Regions from separate parts of the Arthrobacter sp. NamB2 genome, predicted to be linked through region 3. Evidence: riboswitches for the same ligand, from Rfam matches in the RefSeq annotation. Region 3 holds a riboswitch; each other region holds the start of a gene.

Region 1 (5,893 bases), on a different contig from region 3:
CACCTGATAGCGCCCCCGATCGGCGGGCAGGACGGCCCCGAGGGGCTGCTCGGCGTCCTGCTCCGCCCGACCGAAGCGCGCTTCCAGTTCATGTTCCGATCGGTAGGTGATGTGCGCGATCCGCCGGGCGAGTCCAAGGCCCGCATCCGGATGCAGGCCGTCGTAGTAGTCGCCGCCGCGATAGGCGGGGTCGAGTCGGATGGCCTGCAGCTGCGCCTGGGCGAACGCTATCTGTTCGGCCGAGCTGGCGGCAGTGCAGGCGATGACCGCGCACCGTTCCACGCGCTGCGGATACATCAGGGCCCATTCGAGCGCGCGCGCCCCTCCCATCGATCCCCCGAGCACCGAGTGCCATTGGCCGATACCGAGCTGGTCGGCGAGCAGGCTCTCGGCGCGGACGGAATCACGGATGGTGACGAAGGGGAAGCGCGAGCCCCAGGGCGTACCGTCGGGAGCGAGGCTGGCCGGCCCCGTCGAGCCGTAGCAGCCTCCCAGCATGTTGACGGACACCACGAAGTAGTGATCGGTGTCCACCGGACACCCGGGTCCGACGAGCGCATCCCACCAGCCCTCCTCCTCCGACGAGCCCCGCGCGACGTGCGAGCTGCCGGTCAGGGCATGCTGCACGAGTACCGCATTGGAGCCGTCCCTGTTCAGCCTGCCCCAGGTCTCGAAGGCGAGCTGGACGTCTGGCAGCTCGCCTCCGGTCTCGAGCGCCAGCGGACCGATCGAGCCGATGCGCAGGAGCCCGTCCCCCTCGGGGGCCGCGGCGTTGAATCCGGAATGCAGTGGAGCAGGAGGGTAGGTGGTCACGAAGGGTCAGGCTTCTTTCGCAGCGCGGAAACCGGCGTCGAGGTCGGCGAGGATGTCGGCGATGTTCTCGAGGCCGACGGACAGCCGGACGAGCCCCGGCCGGACGCCCGCGGTGAGTTGCGCTTCTGCTCCGAGCTGGCTGTGCGTCGTGGACGCGGGATGGATCACGAGCGAGCGGACGTCGCCGACGTTCGCGACGTGCGAGTGGAGCTCGAGGCCGTCCACGAAGCGCTTGCCGGCCTCGACGCCTCCGACGATGTCGAAGCTGACGATGGCGCCGGTACCGATGCGGCCGTACTTCCTGCCGCGTTCGTACCAGGGGCTCGAGGGGAGACCCGCATAGGAGACACGCTCGACGTCGTCGTGCGCCTCGAGCCACTCGGCGACGGCCTGGGCGTTCTGCACGTGCCGTTCGACACGCAGGCTGAGGGTCTCGAGCCCTTGCGCGATGAGGAAGGCGTTGAACGGGGACACGGACGCCCCGAGGTCCCGGAGCAGCTGGACGCGCGCCTTGAGGATGTACGCGAGGTTGGCTCCGAGGGCGCTGCCGACGCCGAGATCACGCGCGTAGACGAGTCCGTGGTAGCTCTCGTCGGGGGTGTTGAAGCCGGGGAACCGCTCGGGGTGCTGCGCGAAGTCGAAGTTGCCCGAGTCGACGATCACGCCCGCGATGGCGCTGCCGTGCCCGCCGAGATACTTCGTGGCCGAGTGCACCACGATGTCGGCTCCCCACTCGATGGGCCGGATCAGGTACGGCGTGGACAGGGTGTTGTCCACGACCAGGGGCAGTCCGTGCTCATGCGCGACGGCACTGATGCCCTCGAGGTCGAGGACGTCCTGCCGCGGGTTCGAGACGACCTCGCCGAAGAAGAGCTTCGTGTTGGGCCGGATGGCGTCCCGCCACTGCTGCAGGTTGTCGGGATCCTCCACGAAGGTGGTCTCGATACCGAACTTCTTCAGGGTGTGCTTGAAGAGGTTGTAGGTGCCCCCGTAGAGGCTCGGGCTCGCCACGATGTGGTCTCCCGCCTCGGCGATGTTGAGCACCGCGAAGGTTTCGGCGGCCTGCCCGGAGGCGAGGAGCAGTGCCCCGGCTCCGCCCTCGAGGCTGGCGATCCTCGTCTCGACCGCTTCCTGGGTCGGGTTGCCGATGCGCGTGTAGATGGGCGCCAGTTCGGTCAGCGAGAAACGGTTCGCCGCACTCTCGGCGCTCGGGAAGACGAACGACGACGTCTGGTAGATGGGCAGCGCACGCGCTCCCGTGGCTGCATCCGGCACCTGGCCGGCGTGGATCTGGCGTGTCTCAAAGGACCAATCGTTGGACATGGTGCTCCCTAGTCGATAGGGGCTCCGCGTGGTCCGATGCTCCGGCCGGTGGACACCGCTCCAGGAGACCGGACCCCGGAGGAGCCCGCGCTTGCACGGCGCCATTGGCGACGCCGAGCCTGGTCCTCACCCGGGGCACCCCACCGCGGTTGGAGGGTTGCCGGCCAGCAAGCCGGGGCTTCGTGCTGGCACTCATGACCTGCACTCATGAAAACCCATCGGGGCCGATCCGGCAACCCGTATGACCTTGCGTGAAGTGGACCGCCAGGAACGGTAAGGCGAGCCTAAGTCGAGACGTTCATCACTTAGTGCCAAAATGTCGGCATGCGCCTGGACCACGTTTCATATGCCTGCGAACCTGATGGACTTGCCGCGACGGCCGACCGGATCTCGGCCAAGCTCGGCATGGAGGCCGTGAAGGGCGGCGTACACCCGCGCTTCGGCACCCGCAACATGATCTTCCCTCTGGCGAACGGCCAGTACCTGGAGGTCGTCGAGGTACTCAACCACCCGGCGTCGGACAAGGCCCCGTTCGGGCAGGCAGTCCGGGCCCGCTCCGAGGCCGGCGGCGGATGGATGGGTTGGTGTGTCGCCGTCGACGACCTCGGTCCGTTCGAGGAACGCCTCGGCCGCAGTGCCGTACCGGGTAACCGCAAGTTCCCCGACGGCCAGGAACTCACGTGGCAGCAGATCGGCATCAAGGGGTTGATCGCGGACCCGCAGGTGCCCTACCTCCTCCGCTGGGACGAGGGCACCGAGCCCCTCCACCCCTCGAAGGCGCGCCCGGCTTCCGTGAAGCTGGATTGCCTGACGATCGCCGGATCCTCGGAGCGCGTCACCGAATGGCTCGGCACCGACGTCGAGGAGACGCTCGACGGCGTGCAGGTGCAGTGGATCGCTCCGAACGGTACGCCGGGCATCATGTCCGTGACCTTCGAGACCGGAGAAGGCCGCATCGAGATCTGATGAGGCAGAGACAGAAGAGGGGGCCGGACGTCGTCCGGCCCCCTCTTGTCTTCTCCTGGTCAGGCGTGGGTATAGGTCAGGCAGTCAGCCGCTTCGGCACCCGGGCCCACCTTGACCGCAGGAGCGCTGCACAGCAGGTCGTGGTTGAAGCTGCACTCGGAGCGCTGGCAAGCGCCCACGTGCGCGAGCATCTTGGGCAGGCCCCCGCTGATGGAGGTGTCGATGAAGGTTGCGCAGGACGCGTGCTCCTCGCTTCCCGACACCGTGATGGCGACGGCAGTGCAGCCGTCGTGATTGAACGAGCAGTTGTGGACACTGCACTCAGAGACACTGGTGACGACGCTCATGGTTCCTCCTGGCCGGTCCGGTGCAGCCCCGGTCGAAGCCGCCGAAATCCCGAATGAATTCACGCTAGCACCGCAATTGTCGATTAATTTAGTCATGATCGGCGTGCGCAATGAGCGGAGGTAAGGCTTATCTGCCCGCATTCATCTGCCAATTCCGATGGCGGGTCCGAGCAGCGCGAATCCGACGAATCCCGTGGTGTCGATCAGGGCGTGGGCGATCACGAGCGGCATGACACGACGGGTCCGGGTGTAGAAGAAAGCGAAGAGGAGCCCCATCAGCACGTTCCCGATGAAGGGCCCGAAGCCCTGGTAGAGGTGGTAGCTGCCCCTCACCAGGGAGCTGGTGAGGATGATCGCGGGAGTTGACCAGCCGAGCTCCCGCAGACGGATGAAGAGGTAGCCCACCACGATGACCTCCTCGAGCACCGCATGCCGGACCGCGGAGAGGATCAGCACAGGAACCGTCCACCAGTAGGCGTCGAGCGCGGCGGGCACCAGTGCCGTCGTGATCCCTAGCGCGCGGCCGCCGGCGTACACACCGAGAGTGCCGACGCCGATGATCGCCGCCAGGCCGACCCCGAGACCGACGGTGCGCAGGGGTCTCTCGGACGTGAGACCGAGTCGGCGGAACGCCGAGGCACCCTGCCCGCTGAGCAGGAAGAGCACCAGCGCCACCGGGACCAGCGCGAAGAAGATCCCCAGCAGCTGGTAGGTGAGATCGAAGTACTGCCGGTCGTTGAGGACCGGATTGAGTGTGGTGGTCTGCCCGGCAAGCGGGCCGCGAGTCAGCTTCTCCGCCAGGTTGACGATGGCGTACACCCCGGACTGGCCGAGGGACAGACCGAAGACGATCAGCAGCTCCGCCGTGATGCGGCGTCTCGGTGCGGGAGCATCTGCACGGCCTGGATCTGCCATGGAGGACGCGGAGGATGCAGGCATGGCGCTATCCTCCCAGCGGCCGCCGGTGATTCCCAGTTGCCGCACGGGGCACCCCCCTACCTGACCCTGTTACCGGCCTTCCAGACCGCGTGGACGAGGGGCATCCCGGGACGGTAGGCCAGATGGGTCGCCGACGGCGCGTTGAGCACCTGCAGGTCCGCGCGGTGCCCGACGGCCAGCGACCCGACGGCGCGACGCCCGTCGACGTCGTCCCCCGTGTGCCGCCGCAGTGCCAGCGCTCCCCCGAACGTGGCGGCCCTGACCGCCTCGTGCACGGTCAGCCCCATCTGCAGGACAGCCGTGGCGACGCAGAATGCCATCGAACTCGTATAGGACGTGCCGGGATTGCAGTTGCTCGCGAGGGCGAGGTGCGCGCCGGCGTCGAGCAGCTGCCGGGCAGGCGGGAACGGCTGGCGTGTGGAGAGGTCGCAGGCGGGCAGGCAGGTCGCGACGGTTCCGGGTGCACCGTCCCCGGCGAATGCTTCCCACGTAGCCGCGAGCGCGCGGACGTCGCCGTCGGACAGGTGGTTGACGTGATCGACGCTGGCGGCGCCGAACTCGACCGCGAGGGCGACTCCCTCGCCCTGCCCCAGCTGGTTGCCGTGCACGCGCAGGCCGAGGCCGGCAGCCGAGCACGCGGCGAGGACGCGTCGGGACTGCTCTGCGTTGAACGCACCGGTTTCGCAGAAGACGTCGGCCCAGCGCACGTACGGGCGGACGGCGTCGAGCATGGGACCGCAGACCAGGTCGGTGTAGTCGTCGGGGTCCCATCCGCCCGGCACGAGGTGCGCTCCGAGGAACGTGACCTCGTCGACGGCGCCGGCCGCGAGGCGCGCGCTGCGCTCCTCGTGCAGGACGTCGAGCCCGTAGCCCGTCTTGGTCTCCAGGTAGGTGGTTCCGCCGGCGGCGGCCTCGGCGACGCGGGCCAGCAGGAGCCGCATGAGGTCGTAGTCGTTCGCAGCACGGGTCGCGTCGACGGTCACCGCGATCCCGCCCGCGGCATACGACTCCCCCGCCATGCGCGCCTCGAACTCGCCCGTGCGGTCGCCGGCGAACACGAGGTGCGTATGGCTGTCCACCCAGCCCGGCAGACCGGCGCGACCACCGGCGTCGTAGGCCTCGTCGGCCGCGGGAGCGTTCGCCGCGGAACCGATCCAGCTGATGCGTTCGCCCTCGAGGACCACCGCTGCGTTCCGCAGCACCGCATGCTCGCTGTCCTGTGTCATGAGTTCGCCGATGTTGGTGATGAGCAGGGACATCAGTGCCGCTCCCAGGGCTGCGTGTAGTTCTCGGAGGCGCGCGGCCCGTTCATCGCGTTCGTGGCCGTGTCCAGCCGGTCGATGGCCGCTACCAGCAGTCGGGCGGGGTCGCCCAGCGTGACGTGGACGCCGTCATGCGCCACCAGGATGCCACCGACGACGACGCCCGTGACGTCCTGTCCGGTGGCCGTGTAGGCGAGCTGCTCCCAGGAGGATCCTGCCGTGCGCGCGCTGTGCGGGTCGACG
Region 2 (5,893 bases), on a different contig from region 3:
TGGGCCATCGGGGCCGAGACGACGACGGCGAGGACCAGGACGGGAACGGCCAGCGACAGGAAGGAGCCGTCCGGAAACAGCGACATCACGCCCCAGCGGATGGACAGCAGTTCCAGCAGGACCAACCCGAGCCAGAACACCGGTACCGCGGAGAACAGGGGAGGCAGGTTGACGAGGAACCGACGGGTGGCACCCGACCGGGTGAGGGTGGCGGCGGCGACCAGCAGGACCGAGATGAGTACTGCGGTGACGAAGGCGGAGCCCGCCAGCACCACCGTCGATCCGGCGACACCACTGATCCTGTCACTCACCGATTCGCCCGACGCCAGCGAGTAGCCGAAGTCGCCCGAGAAGAGTCCCAGCAGCTGGTGCACGTACTGCACCGGCAGGGGCTGGTCGTAGCCGTACTGGCTCTTCATCGTGTCGATCGCGGCCTGGTCGACCGCCGAGTCGACGGTCAGGAAGATCGTCACGGGGTCGCTGGGCAGGAGCTGCACGGCGAGGAAGACGAGGGTGTAGGCGAGCCACACCACCAGCAGTGCCTGCCCGATCCGTTGCGCGAGGTAGCGTGCCACCAGCGCTAGCCGCCCGTCTTCCAAGCGCCCTGGAACACAGGTGCCGTGCCGGAGGTGAACTCGACGTGCGTTCCGCTGTGCGCACCGTACACCTGGACCTCGTCCCACAGCACGAGCGAGTAGGCCTTGTCCAGGACCAGTGCCTGCTGTTCCTCGGCCAGCAGGGCGTCCCGCTCCGGACCCGGAGCAGCAGCGCGCTCAGCGGCGAAGATCGCATTGAGCTCCGGATCGCTGGTGTGCGTCATGGTGTTGTTGGCGGGCTCGAAGATGGGGCCGAGGCCCCCGTAGATGAACTGGCGGGTTCCGAAGAATTCCACGTTCGGATCGGGCATGGCGGTGGCCAGGAAGGTGTTGTCACCGGCGCGGTTGTTGAGCTTGACCCCGATCTCGCGCCACTGCTGCTCGATGAGCTCGAAGGCGGGCTTGATCACCACGGAGTTGTTGGAGCTCGTGACGGTGACCTCCAGCTTCACGCCGTCCTTCTCCCGGATGCCGTCCGCTCCGACCTTCCAGCCGGCGGCGTCGAGCAGCTTCCGGGCTTCCTCCGGCTGGTACTCGAGCTCGTCGGACAGGTCGGTGAAACCAGGGGCCTTGTGGTTCAGCACCGAGGCGGCGAGCTCGTAGCTGTCGGACAGGACGGTGTCCTTGATGCTCTGCCGGTCGATGCCGATCTGCAGGGCTCGGCGCACCTCCTCATCGGCGAGTTTCCCGCTGCCGATCCGGACCGCAGCCATGTTCGCCGTGAGGTCCACGCCCTCGGCCGGGAGCACCTGGTTCCCGCTCCCCGCGAGCGTCTTCTCGTCCAGGGGCTGGAGGCCCCGCACCAGGTCCACCTGCCCGGATTGCACGGCGCCGGCGCGGTGGGCTACCTCGGGCAGGTATTTGACGACGACCTTGTCGAGGTACGCATCCCCCTGGTTGGCGGAGGTCTCCGGTGCCCAGGCATACTCCGCGCGCTTGGCGAGCACCACTTCCTCGTCCGGCTTCTCGGACTCGAAGACGAAAGGACCGGAGCCGGAGATCTTGCTGATCGCCGACTGTCCCGCCGCATCAAGCTCCAGTGTTGCCGGCGACACCAGGCCCGCGGTGACGGACGAGGTGGCCCGGAGGAAGTTCGCGTTGGGGGAGGACAGCGTGACCTTCACCTGGTCCTCACCGATCACCTCGGCCGACGCGTACCCGGCGAAGTCCACGTTCGGCTGGATCTGTGCGGCTTCGATGCCGAGACCCAGCGCGTCGAGGTTCAGCTTGACCGCCTCGGCGTCCAGGGGCGTGCCGTCGCTGAACGTCACGCCCGGGCGGATGGTGAACGTGAACTCGGTCGCTTCCGGGTTGGCGGAGAACTCGGAAGCGATCCAGGGCACCAGTTCGCCCTGCTCGGGATCGAAGTAGGTCAGGCGGTCCAGCACGCTGTTGAGGACGTTCGATTTCTCGTAGAAGCGTGCGGCCTGGGTCTGCCAATTGTTGATCGGCGTCACCTCCGCGTACACGAGGGTTCCTCCCTCGACGGGTTCTCCCGAGGCAGCGTCCTGCCGCGCAGCGGTGTCCGCCGTCGACCCGCAGGCAGTGAGCGCGAGGGCTGCGATGCCCAACATCGCCGTCATGCGCAGTGACCTTCGCGTCAGGACGGGGCGGAGTCGGGCGTCGTTGTGGCTCGAAACGGTGCGGGAAGTCATGCCGGTCCTCTCAGTCGTGATCGAGGCTTCCCTATCCGCGCACGCAGGAGGGCTCGGACCGACGAGAGGTCGGTCGTCACCAACGGGGGGATAAGGCTATCTCCATCGGTCCTGGCAGTAGCACCGGCCCCGGCGGGGTGGTTGCTGCGGCTTCAACGAGCCAGGTCTCTCAGCCGCTCTGGATGGTCTTTCAGTCCCGGGGAGCGAACCCGACGGACTATGGCGATGTAATCGCAGATCGGTCGGGCGATCAAGACGCGCAGGACTTCCAGCGAAACATTCCGCGATGGTGCGGCTCCCAGGGGGGGCGGGACACGGAAAGGGCGGACCCTTGCGGGTCCGCCCTTTCGTTCGTGCAGGGAGCTGGTGGTCGCCTAGTAGAGAGCTGCTTCCGACTCGGTGGCGGGCTCGACGCCGGAACCGAGGTTCGCGGCGAGCTTCGCCCCCAGCTCGGCGTCGACGTTGGCCCAGTACTGGACGGCCCGGGCGCGGATCTCGTCGCTCTTCACGCCGCCGACCGCACCGGTGATGGTCTCGAGGAAGCGGGCACGCTGCGCGTCGTCGAACACCTCGCGGTAGAGCGTCCCGGCCTGGCCGAAGTCGTCATCCTCGGCATGCAGGGAGTGCGCCGCGTAGACGAGGTCGCCGTCGTTCTCCCAGCCGCCGTGCGCTCCGTACTGCGCAGGGTCTGCCGCCGGACCGCCCACGGAGTTCGGGGCATAGACGGGGGTCGAGGAGGAGTTGAAGTAGTAGCGTGCCGCGCCGTCCTTCGAGTAGTTGCGCACCTCGTTCTTCGGCATGTTCACGGGCAGCTGCGCGTGGTTGGTGCCCACGCGGTAGCGGTGCGCATCGGCATAGGAGAAGATGCGGGCCTGCAGCATCCGGTCAGGGCTGGCGGCGATGCCGGGCACGAAGTTCGACGGCGCGAACGTGGCCTGCTCGATCTGCGCGAAGTAGTTCTCCGGGTTGCGGTTCAGCGTGAGCCTGCCGACCGGGATCAGGGGGTAGTCGCCCTGCGGCCACACCTTCGTGAGGTCGAACGGGTTGAACCGGTACGTCTTCGCGTCGTCGTACGGCATGATCTGGACCTTGAGGTCCCAGCTCGGGTGGTTGCCCTTCGCGATGTTCTCGGAGAGGTCGCGCAGGTGGTGGTCCGCGTCCGAACCGGCGAGTGCCTCCGCCTCGTCGACCGTGAGGACCTCGTGGCCCTGGTTGGACTTGAAGTGGTACTTGACCCAGAACTTCTCGTTCGATTCGTTGATCCACATGTAGGTGTGCGAGCCGTAGCCGTTCATGGTGCGCCACGAATTCGGCAGGCCGCGGTCGCCCATGAGCCAGGTCACCTGGTGTGCGGACTCGGGGCTGAGCGTCCAGAAGTCCCACTGCATGTCGGCGTCGCGCAGGTTCGTGCCGGGGAGGCGCTTCTGGGAGTGGATGAAGTCGGGGAACTTGATGCCGTCGCGGATGAAGAACACAGGGGTGTTGTTGCCCACGAGGTCGTAGTTGCCCTCGGAGGTGTAGAACTTCAGGGCGAAGCCGCGGGGGTCGCGCCACGTGTCGGGTGAACCCTGCTCGCCCGCGACGGACGAGAAACGCAGGAGGGTCTCCGTCGTCGCGCCTTTCTGGAACAGCGCGGCGCGGGTGTACATGCTGACGTCCTCGGTGGTCTCGAAGACACCGAACGCACCGCCGCCCTTGGCGTGGACCACGCGCTCGGGGACGCGCTCGCGGTTGAACTGGGCCAGCTTCTCGACGAGGTAGTGGTCGGTCAGCGGGATGGCGCCGTCGCGGCCGAGGACGGACGAGTTGCTGTCGTCGATGACGGGGGCGCCGGACTGCGTGGTGCTGAAGTTCGCGGACATAGTGCTCCTATTCCTAGGGGTTGAGGGATCGGTGGTGGCTCAGGGGGCTGCCGTGCGGCAGCCGTCGCAGAGGCCCTGGTAGAGGACCTCTGCGATCTGGATGGTCATGCGCGAGGCGCCGGGGGACCACTCCGGGGTCAGGCAGGGCGCGTGTCCCACCGCGCAGTCGACGTCCTCGATGCGGCCGCATCCGGTGCAGACGGCGTGGTGGTGGTTGTCGCCCACGCGGGTCTCGTAGCGGGCGGGGGAGTGCGGCGTCTCGATGCGCCGCAGCAGGCCGATGTCGGTGAGGTCGGCGAGGATCACGTAGACGGACTGGACCGTGATGTGGGGCAGTTCCGCGCGAACGGCGGTCGCGGCGTCGTCGGCCGTCGCGTGCGGACACTGCTCGACGGCGGCGAGGACGGCGAGGCGCTGGCGTGTCACGCGGCGATGATGGGCATGCAGTGCAGCGGACCACTGGGCCTTGCGGGCCTCCGGTGTCCTGGCTGTCTGCGTCATGGCTCCATCAAACCAGTAATTCTGAATTAGTCATAATAGGCGCGCCCAACTCGCACACCACGGTGCTGGTGCGGTGGGTACCGTGGAGAGGGTGATCCTCATCAAGCGCGGCTGGGCCTGGCTGCTGGACTACGCCTATGTCGGTTTCTGGCAGGTGCACGGGTTCGTCTTCCGCGCCGATCCTGCGCACTACCTGACTCCGCCTCCCGGAAGTCCCGCCGGCAAGGCTCCGGTCCTGCTGATCCCCGGCATCTACGAGACCTGGCAGTTCATGCGGCCCATCGCCGACCACCTTCACCGTGCGGGCCATCCCGTCCATGTGGTGCAGAAGCTGGGCTACAACCGCGGCACCGTGGAGGCCATGGCCCAGCTTGCCGCCGGGTACCTCGAGGAGAACGACCTCACCGACGTGGTCGTCGTCGCGCACAGCAAGGGCGGCCTGATCGGGAAGTTCCTCATGACGATGTCCAGCGTCACCAGGCGGATCACGCGGCTGGTGGCCGTGAACACGCCGTTCTCCGGCTCGATCTACGCGAACTTCTTCCTGTTGCCCAGTATCCGGGCGTTCTCCCCGCACGACAGGACGCTGCGGGCCCTGCGTGCCAATCTCGAGCTCAACGGCCACATCACCTCGATCTACGGCCGCTTCGATCCCCACATCCCCGGCGGCAGCTACGTCGAGGGCGCGCGGAACGTCCAGCTCGACACGATGGGTCACTTCCGTCCGATCGCCGACACGCGCGTGCTGCAGGAGATCGACCGCGCCATCGAGGCGGGGGAGCGGGACGCCGCCTCCGGTTGAGACCTCGGGCGGCGCTCCGAGCGCCGCACGCTTAGGGTGGAGCGATGACGGTCCGCCTCGACGACGCCCGAGCCATCACTGCCGTGCTCGACGGACTGGACGACGCCGGCGTACGGATGCTTGTCGACACCGCCGAACGCGTTGGCGTCGGGATCGGCGGAACGACCCTGACGGTGCGCATCGGCGGAGCGGCTGCCTTCGTGAAGCAGCTTCCCCTCACGGCTGTCGAGGAAGCGGATCCCACAGCCACGACGAGTCGGCTCCCGCTTCCTTTCGTCTCGCACTACGGGATCGGAAGCCCCACCCATGCGGTCGGCCGGGAACTGGCCGCGCATCGGACGACGTCCGAGTGGGTCCGAACGGGAGCAGCGGACTTCTTCCCGCTCCTGCTCGGATGGAGAGTCATCGATGCGAAGTGCCGAGCGGACCTCAGCGAGTTCGACGGCGATGGTCCTCCCCGCCGGTGGGGCCACCACT
Region 3 (5,893 bases):
CGAGTGGACCGCACCGTCCCTGTGTTCTGCTTGGACCGTGCGGGAGGTGGTGGCCCACCTGACGATCCCGACCAGGGCGTCGGTGGGATTCCTCGTCGTGGCGGCCATCAGAGCTCGCGGCAATTTCCACCGGATGATCGCGGATACCGCGCGCATCCGTGCGGCGAGGTTCACCGCGGCCGAGCTCGTCCAACAGTTGCGCGAGAGCGCGGAGTCCTCCCGGCGCATCCCGGGCAGCGCTCCCATGGACCCGTTGACCGACCTGCTCGTGCACGGACAGGACATCGCCCAGGCGCTCGGCCGCGCCTACCGCGTGCGCCTCGACGTCGCCGTTCCTGTGCTGACCTACGTCGTGGGGAACCGGATGCTGGGCGCTCCCGAGCGGCTTCTGGGACTCGAGCTGGTCGCGACCGATGCGGAGTGGTCATCGGGTGAGGGGCTCCGGGTGGAAGGGAGCGTGAAGGACCTGCTCCTCGTCGCGGCCGGCCGTCCGGTCGGGCTCGCGCGGCTGACCGGCCCCGGCGTGGAACGGCTGGCCGGGCGGCTGGACGGACGATAGGACACCGCGGCCGGCCTTCCCGGCTGTCCCGTTCGACGCCGGAGGCGCCCGGGTATATCAGTTCCCTCGTGTGGGCACCAGCACGAGGGACGTGCACGTCGTTTGTGACGTAGCGAGCCGGTTCATTTTGACCGGTCCCGAGCCGTGAATTAGCGTCGGATGAAGAATCAAGAGTTCCAGCCACAGGCCCTGGCCGGTTGGACAGCAACCCTCTCCCGTAGTGGGGTGCTCCAGGTGAAGATTCGGCCGCCGAGATATTTTCCGGTTGGCAAGTACGGCGTTTCCGGAGCTGCTCAAGCGGTGATGGTTTGCGCCCGCACTACATGGAAGCAAGCCAGCGTGCCGCGGTCGGGTAGTTCCTCCGAGGTGCACAACGCCTTCCGGCGGCGGCACCAACGGCTTGCTCGTTCCGTTCCCGATGTTCGAGAAAGAAGACCAATGATTCACTCCCGCAGGCTTTTGGCTATCGCCGTCGTCCCGTTCCTTGCAGTGACCGTCGCGTGCGGTTCCTCGGCAGCCAGTTCCGAAGGAGGGGACGAGAAAGTGCGCCTCGGCGTCGTCGGGGCCAGTGACCCGGAATGGGCCATCCTCACCGATGCCGCTGCCGAGGAGGGCATCGACCTCGAAGTGGTCGACTTCGCCGAGTACACGCAGCCGAACCCCGCGTTGACGGAGGGCGACCTCGATCTCAACCAGTTCCAGCACCTCGTCTACCTGGCGCGCTACAACGTCTCCAGCGGCGAAGAACTGACCCCCGTCGGATCGACGGCGATCTACCCGCTGGGGCTGTACTCCACGAAGCACGGTTCGGTGGAGGAGATTCCGGAGGGTTCGACGGTTGCTGTTCCCAATGACGAGAGCAATCTTGCGCGTGGCCTCCTCGTTCTCCAGTCCGCAGGACTGGTTGTGCTCAAGGACGGCGGCAGCGCGTTCTCCACGATCGACGACATCGACGAAGAGGCCTCGAAGGTCACCGTCACCACGCTGGACGCGTCGCTCACCCCGACCTCCCTTCCCGACGTCGCGGCGGCGATCATCAACAACGACTTCGTCCAGGACGCCGGGCTCAGCTTCGACGACGCCATCGCGAAGGACGATCCCGCGGATCCTGCTGCGGCTGCCTATGTGAACGTCTTCGCCTCCCGTGCAGGCGAGGAGAACAACGAGACCTACCAGAAGCTCGTGAGCATCTACCAGGACACCCAGGAAGTCCTCGATGCGGTGCAGGAGACCTCGGGCGGTACCGCCGAGTTCCTGAAGGTCCCCGTGGAGGAGCTGAAAACGAGTCTGGACACCGTCGAGGAAGACACGAAGGCCCAAGGCTGACGATTCGTTTCCCCTCGGTGTGGCCGGCCGGTGATCCTGGCCGGCCACACTACTACTCCAGCTAGGAAGACCATGCCACTCATCTCACTGCGGAACGTCACCAAGAGCTTTCCCCCGGGACGCCGCGGCGATCCCCTTGTCCATGCCATCGACAACGTCAGCCTGGACATCGAGGCAGGGGAGATCTTCGGGATCATCGGGTACTCCGGAGCAGGCAAGAGCACGCTGGTCCGATTGATCAATGCCCTCGAGAAGGCCACGAGCGGCGAGATCGTCGTCGACGGACACCAGGTCACGAAGGTTCCTGACCGCCAGTTGCGGACACTGCGCCTGGACATCGGCATGATCTTCCAGCAGTTCAACCTCTTCAACGCTAAGACTGTCTGGAACAACGTGGCGTATCCCCTCCGCGTCGCGGGCAGGACGCGGGATGAGATCCAGGCCCGCGTCACCGAGCTGCTGGACTTCGTGGGGCTCGCGGACAAGGCCTCGAATTATCCCGAGCAGCTCTCCGGCGGGCAGAAGCAGCGCGTCGGCATCGCTCGCGCCCTGGCGACCTCGCCCAAGATCCTCCTCGCCGACGAGGCGACGTCGGCCCTTGATCCTGAGACCACGCACGAAGTGCTCCGGCTCCTGCGCCGGGTCAATGAGGAGCTGGGGATCACCATCGTGGTCATCACCCACGAGATGGATGTCATCCAGACCCTCGCCACCAAGGTGGCGGTCATGGACGGAGGACGCATCGTGGAGCAGGGAGAGGTGTTCGACGTCTTCTCCAATCCCCGCGAGGCGTCGTCCCGACGGTTCGTCTCCACGGTGGTGCGCGGAATCCCGTCGCCCGACGAACTGTCCGTCCTCCGCGAGCGGCATACCGGGCGCATCGTCACCTTCTCCTTCCGTGACGGCGACTCCTCGCAGGCATCTGTCTTCCTCGAGCTGGCCGCCGCGGGCGTGGAGTTCGAACTCGTCTACGGCGGGATCAACGACATCCGCGGACGTGCCTTCGGTCACCTGACCCTTGCCCTGACCGGACAGGACGCCGTCATCACCTCGACACTGCAGACCATGGCCGGCCGGATCGCCGTGAAGGAGCTTGCCTGATGGAAGACCTCATTCCCCTGACCCCGCAACTCTGGGAAGCCACCTACGAGACGCTCTACATCGTCGGGCTGAGCCTCCTCTTCGGAGGTCTGGGTGGGCTCCTCCTGGGTATCGGCCTCTACACCACCAGGTCCGGCAGCATCCTGGGCAACCGCGCGGTGTTCCGTACCTTGAACGTCATCGTCAACATCTTCCGGCCGATCCCGTTCATCATCTTCCTGGCGGCCGCCCAACCCCTCGCCCGGGCGGTCACGGGAACCGGAATCGGCAACAGCGCGATCATCTTCACGCTGTCACTCGCGGCCACCTTCGGCATCAGCCGGATCGTCGAGCAGAACCTGCTGACCGTCCAGCCCGGCGTCATCGAAGCGGCGCGGTCCGTCGGGGCCGGACGCCTGCGGATCATCCTGACCATCCTCATCCCGGAGGCCCTGGGACCCCTGATCCTGGGCTACACTTTCATCTTCGTGGCCCTCGTCGACATGTCAGCAGTGGCCGGAAGCGTCGGTGGCGGTGGACTGGGCAACTTCGCCATCCAGTACGGCTACCGGCAGTTCAACCCGGTGGTGACCTGGGCCGCGGTCATCGTGATCGTCCTGCTCGTCCAGGCCGTCCAGCTACTGGGCAACGTCTTGGCTCGCCGAGTACTCAGGCGCTGATCGCCTCGGGCCGGCAGGACGCCGTCCGCCTGTGAGCTGCCCGGGGACCGCCGGCGTGTCGGCGGCGGTCCTGTCACCGCGGGTTGTGCCCTGCCGCTGCCAGCTGGGTCGAGGACCTGCTCCGCGCCACTGGCATCGTGGCAGTGCTGAGCCGCCCGCCATGCGTGGTCGCTCCGGCCAGGCCGGCCCCGACGGCTACTCCCCGAGGAGGTAACCCGCGAGCCAGGCGACGGCGTCCGGCTCGGACGAGAAGAGCCTGGTCGAGTGGATGGCGCGGGAGCTCTGCGCCGCCAGCACACGGTCCACGGGGGTGTCACCCAGCATTGCTGCGGCAAGGACACGATGATCGTCCGCGAATGCATAACTCGCGGCGGCGCTGATGCTGAAGATTCCGCCCAGGTCGATCAGGATCGCATAGGGCACGCTGTCGACGAACAGGAAGCTGCTCTCCAGCACGTCCTGTGCATCCTCAACCTCCACGATCGTGCCCGGCTGCCAGGTCAGACGGATCATCCCGTCGTCGAGTCTGGTCAGCCGGCCTCTGCCTCCTGCGACCAGCATCGATTCCGCTGTCACTCCAGATCACCCATCGAAGTCCCCGTTCAGTTCAGTGAGGCCGCGTTTGCCGAGCGTGCTCCTCGTGGCACAGTCCGTTCCCTCACCAGCCACCAGACGCCGTCAGGCGTGTACCCCCGCTGGTGGCCGATGCTCGCCTGGTACGCCTCGGACGCCCGTGTGACGAGGTTCCGGTGCACCCATTCCCGGACAGAGTCCCGTGCAACGCGCTCCGACGGCTGCCGCTCGAATGCGTCCTGGGGCAGGCGGACCGCGATCCCGAACGGGCCCCGGAAGTCGCCCCGGCGTCCTTCGAAGTGCGCGGTCAGCAGGCCGGAGCGGACCTCCACCGATACCAGGCTCAGATTCCTGACCTCCGGGCAGTGCGCGAAGGCCTCTTCCGCCGCCTCGACGTACTCCTCGTGGCGGGTCCTCGTCAGCACAACGGTCACAACCCAACTCCTCCTGCAGGCATGCTTCTCTTCCGGGGGTCCATCCCCTTCGACACCCTCTTCGGAGCCGCAGCCCGAACGGATGGGAACGGGCGGTCAACACGCAGCAGTGCTCGTTGTGCCTACTGCAGGAAAGACCGGAACAGGGCCAGCCCCACCACCCGAAGAGCACACAGAGGAGTCCGGTCGACAGCCGCTGGCGGGCGGCGGGGACGGTTACGGCTGACCGGGCAGAATCAGCGAGAACGGGAACGATCAAAAAGACACCCGTGATGTCCATGGTCATTCCGGGAAGAGGCCGATGAAGAAATAGAACGCCAGCGCGGTTGCCCCCAGGAAGGGAATGGCGCACCCGAGCGTCTGGCGGGTCTGGGACGACTGGTGGAATGACTGGGAGGGACTCGTCGGGTTATAGGCCACCTCGATGGTGCGTCCGGGAACGGTACCTGGCCGCTGGGGATCTCCGACTGGCCCGCAAAGACCGTCCCGTGGTCGTCCACGAACCGGTATGCGGGGTAATAGCGGCGCCTCGGGGTCAACCCGCCAGCATCGCTGCTCCATCCCATGACATGCCCGGTGATGGTGGCAGCTGTGCGCGGCCAGGCGGCGACAGCGCGCTCCTGCCGTCGCGTCGTACGTATCGCGTGGCATTGAAGAAGCGGTCGGGCGGCGATTATAGGTATGCGTACCGCGAGGCGACAGGCCGAAGTGTCCCTGTGTTCGTGACCCGGCGACGGGTACAGATGGAGAAGGTGCGGGAACGGCCCCACCCGACGCTCACAGCCCAGGGAGAATCGTTGTACACCTCGGTCGCAGACCAGACCACCGACCAGCTCGGCGGACCGCTCAGTGTCCTCGTGCGGCAGAAGCGTGACCACGTGAAGCTCAACGGGCTGCTCGAGGAACTGCGCGGGACGTCCGGGGAAGCACAGGCGTCCGTGCTGCTCGACGTCTACCGCCTGGTGTTTCCTCACGCCTTCGCGGAGGAGTCCGTCCTCTGGCCCGTCATGCGCCGGGTACTGCCCGACGGCGGCGAACTCACCCTCGAGGTGGAACGCGAGCACCAGGAGGTCAACGAGCTCGTGACGACACTCGAGGGACTCGAGGACGGCTCGCCGGAACGGGCAGACGTCCTGGCGCGGCTCGTGGAGGTCCTCGACGATGACGTCCGCGACGAGGAGGACGCGCTGTTCCCGCGGCTTCAGGCTCGGGTCTCGCGGAGGGAGTTGCAGGTGCTGGGC
Region 4 (5,893 bases), on a different contig from region 3:
GATCGGCGGGATCACGGCCCCGGTGAGAGGGTCCGGCTCCTGCCCGGCGTGGACCGCCGTGGTGTTGAATCCAGAGTACTGCGGCATATCAGGCTCCCGTTCCTGCAGGGGCGACGGCTCCGACGGCACGGGCGTCCGCTCGAGCGGACGCGATCAACGGAGCGAGGGCCAGATCCAGGTCTGCAACGAGGTCCCCCGCGGTCTCCAGCCCTATCGAGAGCCTGATCGTGGTGTCCGCGATTCCGCTCGCGAACCGATGCTCCGGACTCAGCCGGCAGTGGGTCATCGCCGCGGGATGGGCCACCAGGGATCGCGTGTCTCCCACGTTGGCCACCAGCTTGAACAACCGCAACCTGTCGATGAACCCTTCTACCTGGCCAGGATCGGCGGCCAGGTCGAAGGAGAACACGCTTCCGGCACCCCGGGGGAAGTCCCTGGCCGCCAGCTCGGCCTGCGGGTGATCCTGGACCGACGGGTGGTGTACCGCTGCGACAGCGGGGTGCCCGGTCAGGAATCGCACCACCTCCCGGGTGTTCTGCCCATGACGGGCAACGCGGATGTCCAGGGTCTCGAGCCCCTGCAGGATATGCGCGGCGCTCGTAGGCGAGAGGGAGGGGCCGAGATCATGAAGGTACTTGCTGCGTGCCAGTGCAAGATAGGCGCCGTGACCGTGGCGTTCCCAGAGGACATCCCCGCCGTACCGACGCTTGGGACGGGTGATCTGCGGCCACTTGTCCGGATATCTGGAGAAGTCGAAGCGCCCGCCGTCGACCACGGCGCCGGCGAGTGTTGTCCCGTGCCCGCCGAGGAACTTGGTCGCGGAGTAGACGACGATGTCGGCTCCGAGGTCCAGCGGCCGGTACAGCGCCGGAGTCGCCAGGGTGTTGTCCACCACCAGTGGGACCCCGGCGTCGTGCGCGACCGTGGCGATCGCCGGAAGGTCCTGCAGCGTGGCCAGAGGATTGCCGATCGATTCGGTCAGGAAGGCCCTTGTCGTAGGACGCACCGCTGCCCGCCAGACCTCGGGGTGCAGCGGATCGGCGAAGCTGACCTCGATCCCGAAATCAGCGAAGGTGTCCGTGAGCAGATCAACTGTTCCCCCGTAGAGCTTCGAGGAGGCGACGATGTGCTGACCTCCTCGTGCCAGCGACAACAGGGCGACGGCGACTGCAGCTTGCCCTGTTGCCGTTGCCAGCGCCGCCACACCGCCGTCGAGCGCTGCGATCCGCTGCTCGAACGCCGCCACGGTCGGGTTGCCGGTGCGGGTGTAGGTGAAGCCTGGTTCCCTGAGCGCGAACATGCTGCGTGCTGACGCGTAGTCCGGGAACTCGTAGGCGGCCGTCTGGTAGATGGGAACAGCCACCGACCGGTAGGGGGCCTGCGGTTCGTAGCCTGCATGGATCTGGGAGGTGGCTGTGAAGCCAGGATCACCGGTGCTCATCGAGGGGCTCCTTCGTCAGCGGTCGTCACGTACGTGGATTCGGATTGCCGGGCAGGACCGCGGGCGGCCCTGCCCCGTGACACTGGAGCGGAGCAGGACCGCCGCGTGCGGTCAGGAGTGCGCCAGTGCGTGTCCAGTCGTCGTGAGATCGGCGCTCTCCCGCACCGTTCTGGCCGCAGCGACGAGGTTGCGCAGCGACAGGACGGTCTCGTCATACCCCCGGGTCTTGAGTCCACAATCCGGATTGACCCACAGCTGCTGCGCGGGAAGGGCCTCGAGCGCTGTCGCGATGAGGGCGGAGAGCTCCTCCTCGGAGGGCACGCGCGGCGAATGGATGTCGTAGACCCCCGGGCCGATCCCGCGGGAGTAACCGAAGCCGGCCAGGTCGGCGACGACCTCGAGGCGCGATCGTGCGGCCTCGATGCTGGTGACATCCGCGTCGAGCCCATCGATCGCCGAGATCACCTCACCGAATTCCGAATAGCACAGGTGCGTGTGGATCTGTGTCCGATCACCGGCACCGGCAGTAGCCAGCCGGAACGCCTGTACCGACCAGTCCAGGTACGGCTGGTGATCCGCCGAACGCAGCGGCAGCAGCTCGCGCAGGGCGGGCTCGTCCACCTGCACGATCGCGATGCCTGCAGCCTCGAGGTCGGCGATCTCATCCCGGAGCGCCAGCGCCACCTGATGGGCTGTATCTCCCAACGGTTGGTCATCACGGACGAAGGACCAGGCCAGGATGGTCACCGGGCCGGTGAGCATGCCCTTGAGCGGCCGCTCGGTGAGCGACTGCGCAAAACTGATCCATGGAACCGTGAATGCCTGCGGCCTGGACACATCACCCCACAGGATGGACGGACGGGTGCAGCGCGAGCCATAGGACTGCACCCAGCCGTGATCCGTGGCCGCGAAGCCGTCGAAGTTCTCCGCGAAATACTGGACCATGTCGTTGCGCTCCGGCTCACCGTGTACGAGCACGTCCAGCCCGAGGCCCTCCTGCAACCGCACCACGCGGGCAATCTCCTGCCGGAGGAACTGCTCATACTCCGCCGGTGAGATGCTGCCATTGCGGACCGCGGCCCGGGCGCTGCGTACCTCTCCGGTCTGGGGGAACGACCCGATGGTGGTGGTCGGCAGCACCGGCAGTCCCAACCGTTGCTGCTGTACCTCGGCCCTGCGTTCGGCAGGGCCGCGGGTGAAGGCCTCGGCGGTCAGGTCGCGTATGCGCTTGCGTACCCGGTCCACGACCACGCCGTCGAAGCGTGCCCGCTGCTGCAGCGCAGCCTCCGTCTCCTCGAGGTGCGTGGCCACAGTCGACCGGCCATCAGCCAGTCCCCCAGCCAGCACGACCACCTCACGTACTTTCTGGTCGGCGAAGGCCAACCACGCCGGCAGGTGCTCCGGCAGTGCCGTCTCGGCCCGCACATCATGCGGCACATGCAGCAACGACGTCGACGTCGCCGTCGTGACCGTGGCGCCTGTTCCGGCCTGCAACTGCTCCAGCACGCTCAGCGATGCCTGCAGGTCGTTCCGCCATACATTCCTGCCGTCGACGATGCCGGCGACCAGGCGCGTCGCGCCCAAACCCTGCAGCACCTCGTCGGAGGGCCTGGAACCCCTGACCAGATCTGCATGAACGGCCTCGACGCCGGCTGCTGACAGCACAGCGAGCGCCTGACCGGGCGCCGTCGGGTTGCCCGCGGTGCCATAACCGGTCGTGACCAGCAGGGCCGGGCGCTCGGCATGACCGGCCAGCCGCCGGTACACACGCTCGACCAACCCACCCGGTGCTGCCAACTCACCGCCGCGGTCGCTGACCAGACCCGGTTCATCCAGCTGCACCCACTCGGCTCCTGCCTCGGCGAGTGACGCCAGGATGCCCTCGTACGCAGAGACGACGTCGTCGATGCGGGACAGCGGGTCGAATCCTGTGGGCGCACCCTCTTCCGCTTTGGCGAGCAGCAGGTAGGTCACCGGGCCCACCAGCACCGGGCGCAGCACCGCTCCTCGCTCACGCTGCCGCCGGACGATTGCCGTCAGGCGGTGGGCCACGGCAGTGAACGTCGTCGCGACGCCGATTTCCGGAACCAGGTAGTGGTAGTTGGAATCGAACCACTTGGTCAGTTCCAGTGGCGCCCGCTCGCCGTCGCCCCGAGCAAGCGTGAAATAGGCAGCGGTGCCGATGGAACCGTCCTGGTCGGCCAGATCAGCGAAGCGGGTCGGTAGGGCCCCGAGCGCAGCGGTGACATCCAGCACCTGGTCGTAGAGGGCGAAGTCCGCGGGGATCGAGGAATCCTCGCCGCCCAGACCAAGCTCGATAAGGCGGGAGACCGTGCGGTCCTGGAGTTCCTCGGCTGCGCGCTGAAGTCCGGACTCGTCGATGATTCCCGCCCAATAGGATTCCACCGCCTTCTTGAGCTCCCGACCCGGTCCGATTCGTGGGTAGCCGAGGATTGTGGCGGTGGGGAAAGCTTTAGGGGTGCTCATTGGGATCTCCTTTGGAAGTGATGTGATGTTCTGCTGAGAGGGACGGCTCATGCGGGGACAGCGAGTGAGCGTGCAGCCGGCAGGTCCAGTTGATCGATGACCTCGACCGATGCGCGGTGGTCATTGAACGTGTACAGATGCAGGCCGGGAGCTCCTGCGTCGAAGGCCGCCCGGGCCAGCACTGCTGCCGCCCGCACACCGATCCGCCGTCGCTCGCCGTCATCGGATGCGGTCTCCAGTCGGTGCAGCAAGGCAGCGTCCGGACGAACGCCCGTCATCATGGCCAGCCGTTCGAGCCGACGGACGTTCGCCATCGGCATCACGCCCGGGATGATCGGTATGGTGACGCCTGCGGCTCGGGCTGCCACTACCAGAGCGGCGTAGTGCGCGGGATCGAAGTACACCTGAGTGATCGCGAAATCGGCGCCGGCACGCTGTTTTGAGACCAGTACCTCGACGTCGTGCAGGAACGACGGCGACTCGGGATGCCGATTGGGGTACGCCGCGACACCTACTGCCAGCTTGCCGCCCGCCAGTGTCGCCCCGTGACGGGCCTCGACGTCCCGGATCAGCTCCACCAGCTGGTGCGCGAACGACACCTCACCGGAGGGAACCTCAGGATCTCGCGGAAGGTCCCCGCGCAGTGCCAGCAGGCCCCTGACTCCCAGCCCGAGAAACTCCCGCACCAAGCGGTCGAGACTCTCTCGCGTCTCACCGACGCAGGTCAGATGAGCAAGCGGACGAAGCCTGGTGTTGCGAACGAGGTGCTTGATCAGCCCGACGGAGGCCCGACGACGACCAGGTGTGCCGCTGAAAGTCACCGACACATAATCCGGAGTGGTCGCTGAGAGCTCGTCGATCGTGTGAAACAGGCTGTCGCCGGCTTCCGGAGTCGCCGGCGGGTACAGCTCGTAGGACAAGGATGGCGGTATTGCTGCCCGGTCGTGCGGTGTCATTCCACTCCTCGAAACGGCCGAGGGAGTAGATCAACGATCGGATCGAGGTGCAGCGGTACCCGTCTGCGAGCACGCTGGGACCTCAGGTACGTTCACTGATGTGTCTCCATCGGTTCTGGCAGGAGCACCGCTTCCACTGCTCTCCCTGGCGGGAGGGCAATCGAATGGTTGCTGCGGCGTCAACAAGCCAGATCTCTCGGCCGCTCTTGATGGTTTGTAGGACCACTGTAAGCAGCACCGCCGCCACCGGCACAAACCTGCAATGAGATGGCGTCGGATGACGTTTTCTGACTCGTGCCTTGTCACACTGCGCCTCCACGGCGTCATAAATTCAGCGCCTAGAACACTGGATTGGCGGTGCCCGGCTCGTGCCGTCACGCGAGATGTCAGAAGCAGATTGGAGCTCGTAGGAGGGGCAGGCAGGCCACGCCGAGGAGAAGGTTCCAGCGCTCAATCGGTCCTCATCACGTGTGGAAGTGCCACACGTAGGGAAGTGTCACGCGTCGACCTCGCGGTCCTCGCCGCGGGCAGTCACTGCAGCCAGCAGCGCGACGTCGCCACCACGTCGGTGGTGCAGTCAGGTGTCCGTGCATCCTGAGGCGCAGCCCTTAGCGCTGTCGCGGGCACAGTTCGTCCGTGCTGTCGCGGCCACAGTTCGTCCGTGCTGTCGTCCGTGCAGTTGTCCGTGCTGTCGCGGCCACAGTTCGTCCGTGCTGTCGTCCGTGCAGTTGTCCGCTTCGATCGAGGGATTACCGGTCCGGTGGGCCGCCGGCGCGACCGTCAGTGCAGAGTCACTGAGGTCGGGGCATCCGTTTCCCAGGGATTGATCACTGGGACGGCCAACCTGCGGTAGGTCTCCACGTTTCCCGACACGACGGAGAGATGCTGCTGAACGGCGGTTGCAGCAATGAGGGATTCAACTGCCGGCACACCGTCACCGCCCGCTATCGGACCCCATGCGATGGCCACATCAACGTCGATGGGCAGGATATTCGAGCCGTAGAGTTCC

The links. A riboswitch is a leader RNA that binds a small molecule or an ion and turns the genes downstream of it on or off. The one in region 3 is predicted to bind S-adenosylmethionine.
Region 1: another riboswitch for S-adenosylmethionine. It lies ahead of FDK12_RS10390 (bifunctional o-acetylhomoserine/o-acetylserine sulfhydrylase); the one in region 3 lies ahead of FDK12_RS07340 (MetQ/NlpA family ABC transporter substrate-binding protein).
Region 2: another riboswitch for S-adenosylmethionine. It lies ahead of FDK12_RS00095 (ABC transporter substrate-binding protein); the one in region 3 lies ahead of FDK12_RS07340 (MetQ/NlpA family ABC transporter substrate-binding protein).
Region 4: another riboswitch for S-adenosylmethionine. It lies ahead of FDK12_RS14890 (methylenetetrahydrofolate reductase); the one in region 3 lies ahead of FDK12_RS07340 (MetQ/NlpA family ABC transporter substrate-binding protein).

What each region holds. Positions count from the first base shown of each region.
Region 1 covers NZ_SZWI01000005.1:107,814-113,706, reverse strand. The annotation lists gene FDK12_RS10395 (homoserine O-acetyltransferase MetX) at 1-813, opposite strand, end outside; gene FDK12_RS10390 (bifunctional o-acetylhomoserine/o-acetylserine sulfhydrylase) at 820-2,136, opposite strand; SAM riboswitch class IV at 2,219-2,336, opposite strand; gene FDK12_RS10385 (VOC family protein) at 2,461-3,102, shown strand; gene FDK12_RS10380 (DUF1540 domain-containing protein) at 3,162-3,449, opposite strand; gene FDK12_RS10375 (CPBP family intramembrane glutamic endopeptidase) at 3,591-4,388, opposite strand; gene hutI (imidazolonepropionase) at 4,445-5,647, opposite strand; gene FDK12_RS10365 (formimidoylglutamate deiminase) at 5,647-5,893, opposite strand, start outside.
Region 2 covers NZ_SZWI01000001.1:18,716-24,608, forward strand. The annotation lists gene FDK12_RS00090 (ABC transporter permease) at 1-575, opposite strand, end outside; gene FDK12_RS00095 (ABC transporter substrate-binding protein) at 581-2,251, opposite strand; SAM riboswitch class I at 2,351-2,440, opposite strand; gene FDK12_RS00100 (catalase) at 2,626-4,113, opposite strand; gene FDK12_RS00105 (Fur family transcriptional regulator) at 4,153-4,614, opposite strand; gene FDK12_RS00110 (esterase/lipase family protein) at 4,706-5,416, shown strand; gene FDK12_RS00115 (hypothetical protein) at 5,461-5,893, shown strand, end outside.
Region 3 covers NZ_SZWI01000003.1:174,775-180,667, reverse strand. The annotation lists gene FDK12_RS07345 (maleylpyruvate isomerase family mycothiol-dependent enzyme) at 1-559, shown strand, start outside; SAM riboswitch class IV at 725-840, shown strand; gene FDK12_RS07340 (MetQ/NlpA family ABC transporter substrate-binding protein) at 998-1,885, shown strand; gene FDK12_RS07335 (methionine ABC transporter ATP-binding protein) at 1,958-2,986, shown strand; gene FDK12_RS07330 (methionine ABC transporter permease) at 2,986-3,645, shown strand; gene FDK12_RS07325 (STAS/SEC14 domain-containing protein) at 3,841-4,158, opposite strand; gene FDK12_RS07320 (hypothetical protein) at 4,248-4,652, opposite strand; gene FDK12_RS15445 (DUF3592 domain-containing protein) at 4,935-5,213, opposite strand; gene FDK12_RS07315 (hemerythrin domain-containing protein) at 5,450-5,893, shown strand, end outside.
Region 4 covers NZ_SZWI01000012.1:864-6,756, reverse strand. The annotation lists gene FDK12_RS14905 (cystathionine gamma-synthase) at 1-87, opposite strand, end outside; gene FDK12_RS14900 (O-acetylhomoserine aminocarboxypropyltransferase/cysteine synthase family protein) at 89-1,441, opposite strand; gene metE (5-methyltetrahydropteroyltriglutamate--homocysteine S-methyltransferase) at 1,553-3,928, opposite strand; gene FDK12_RS14890 (methylenetetrahydrofolate reductase) at 3,976-4,884, opposite strand; SAM riboswitch class I at 4,988-5,100, opposite strand; gene FDK12_RS14885 (PIN domain-containing protein) at 5,665-5,893, opposite strand, start outside.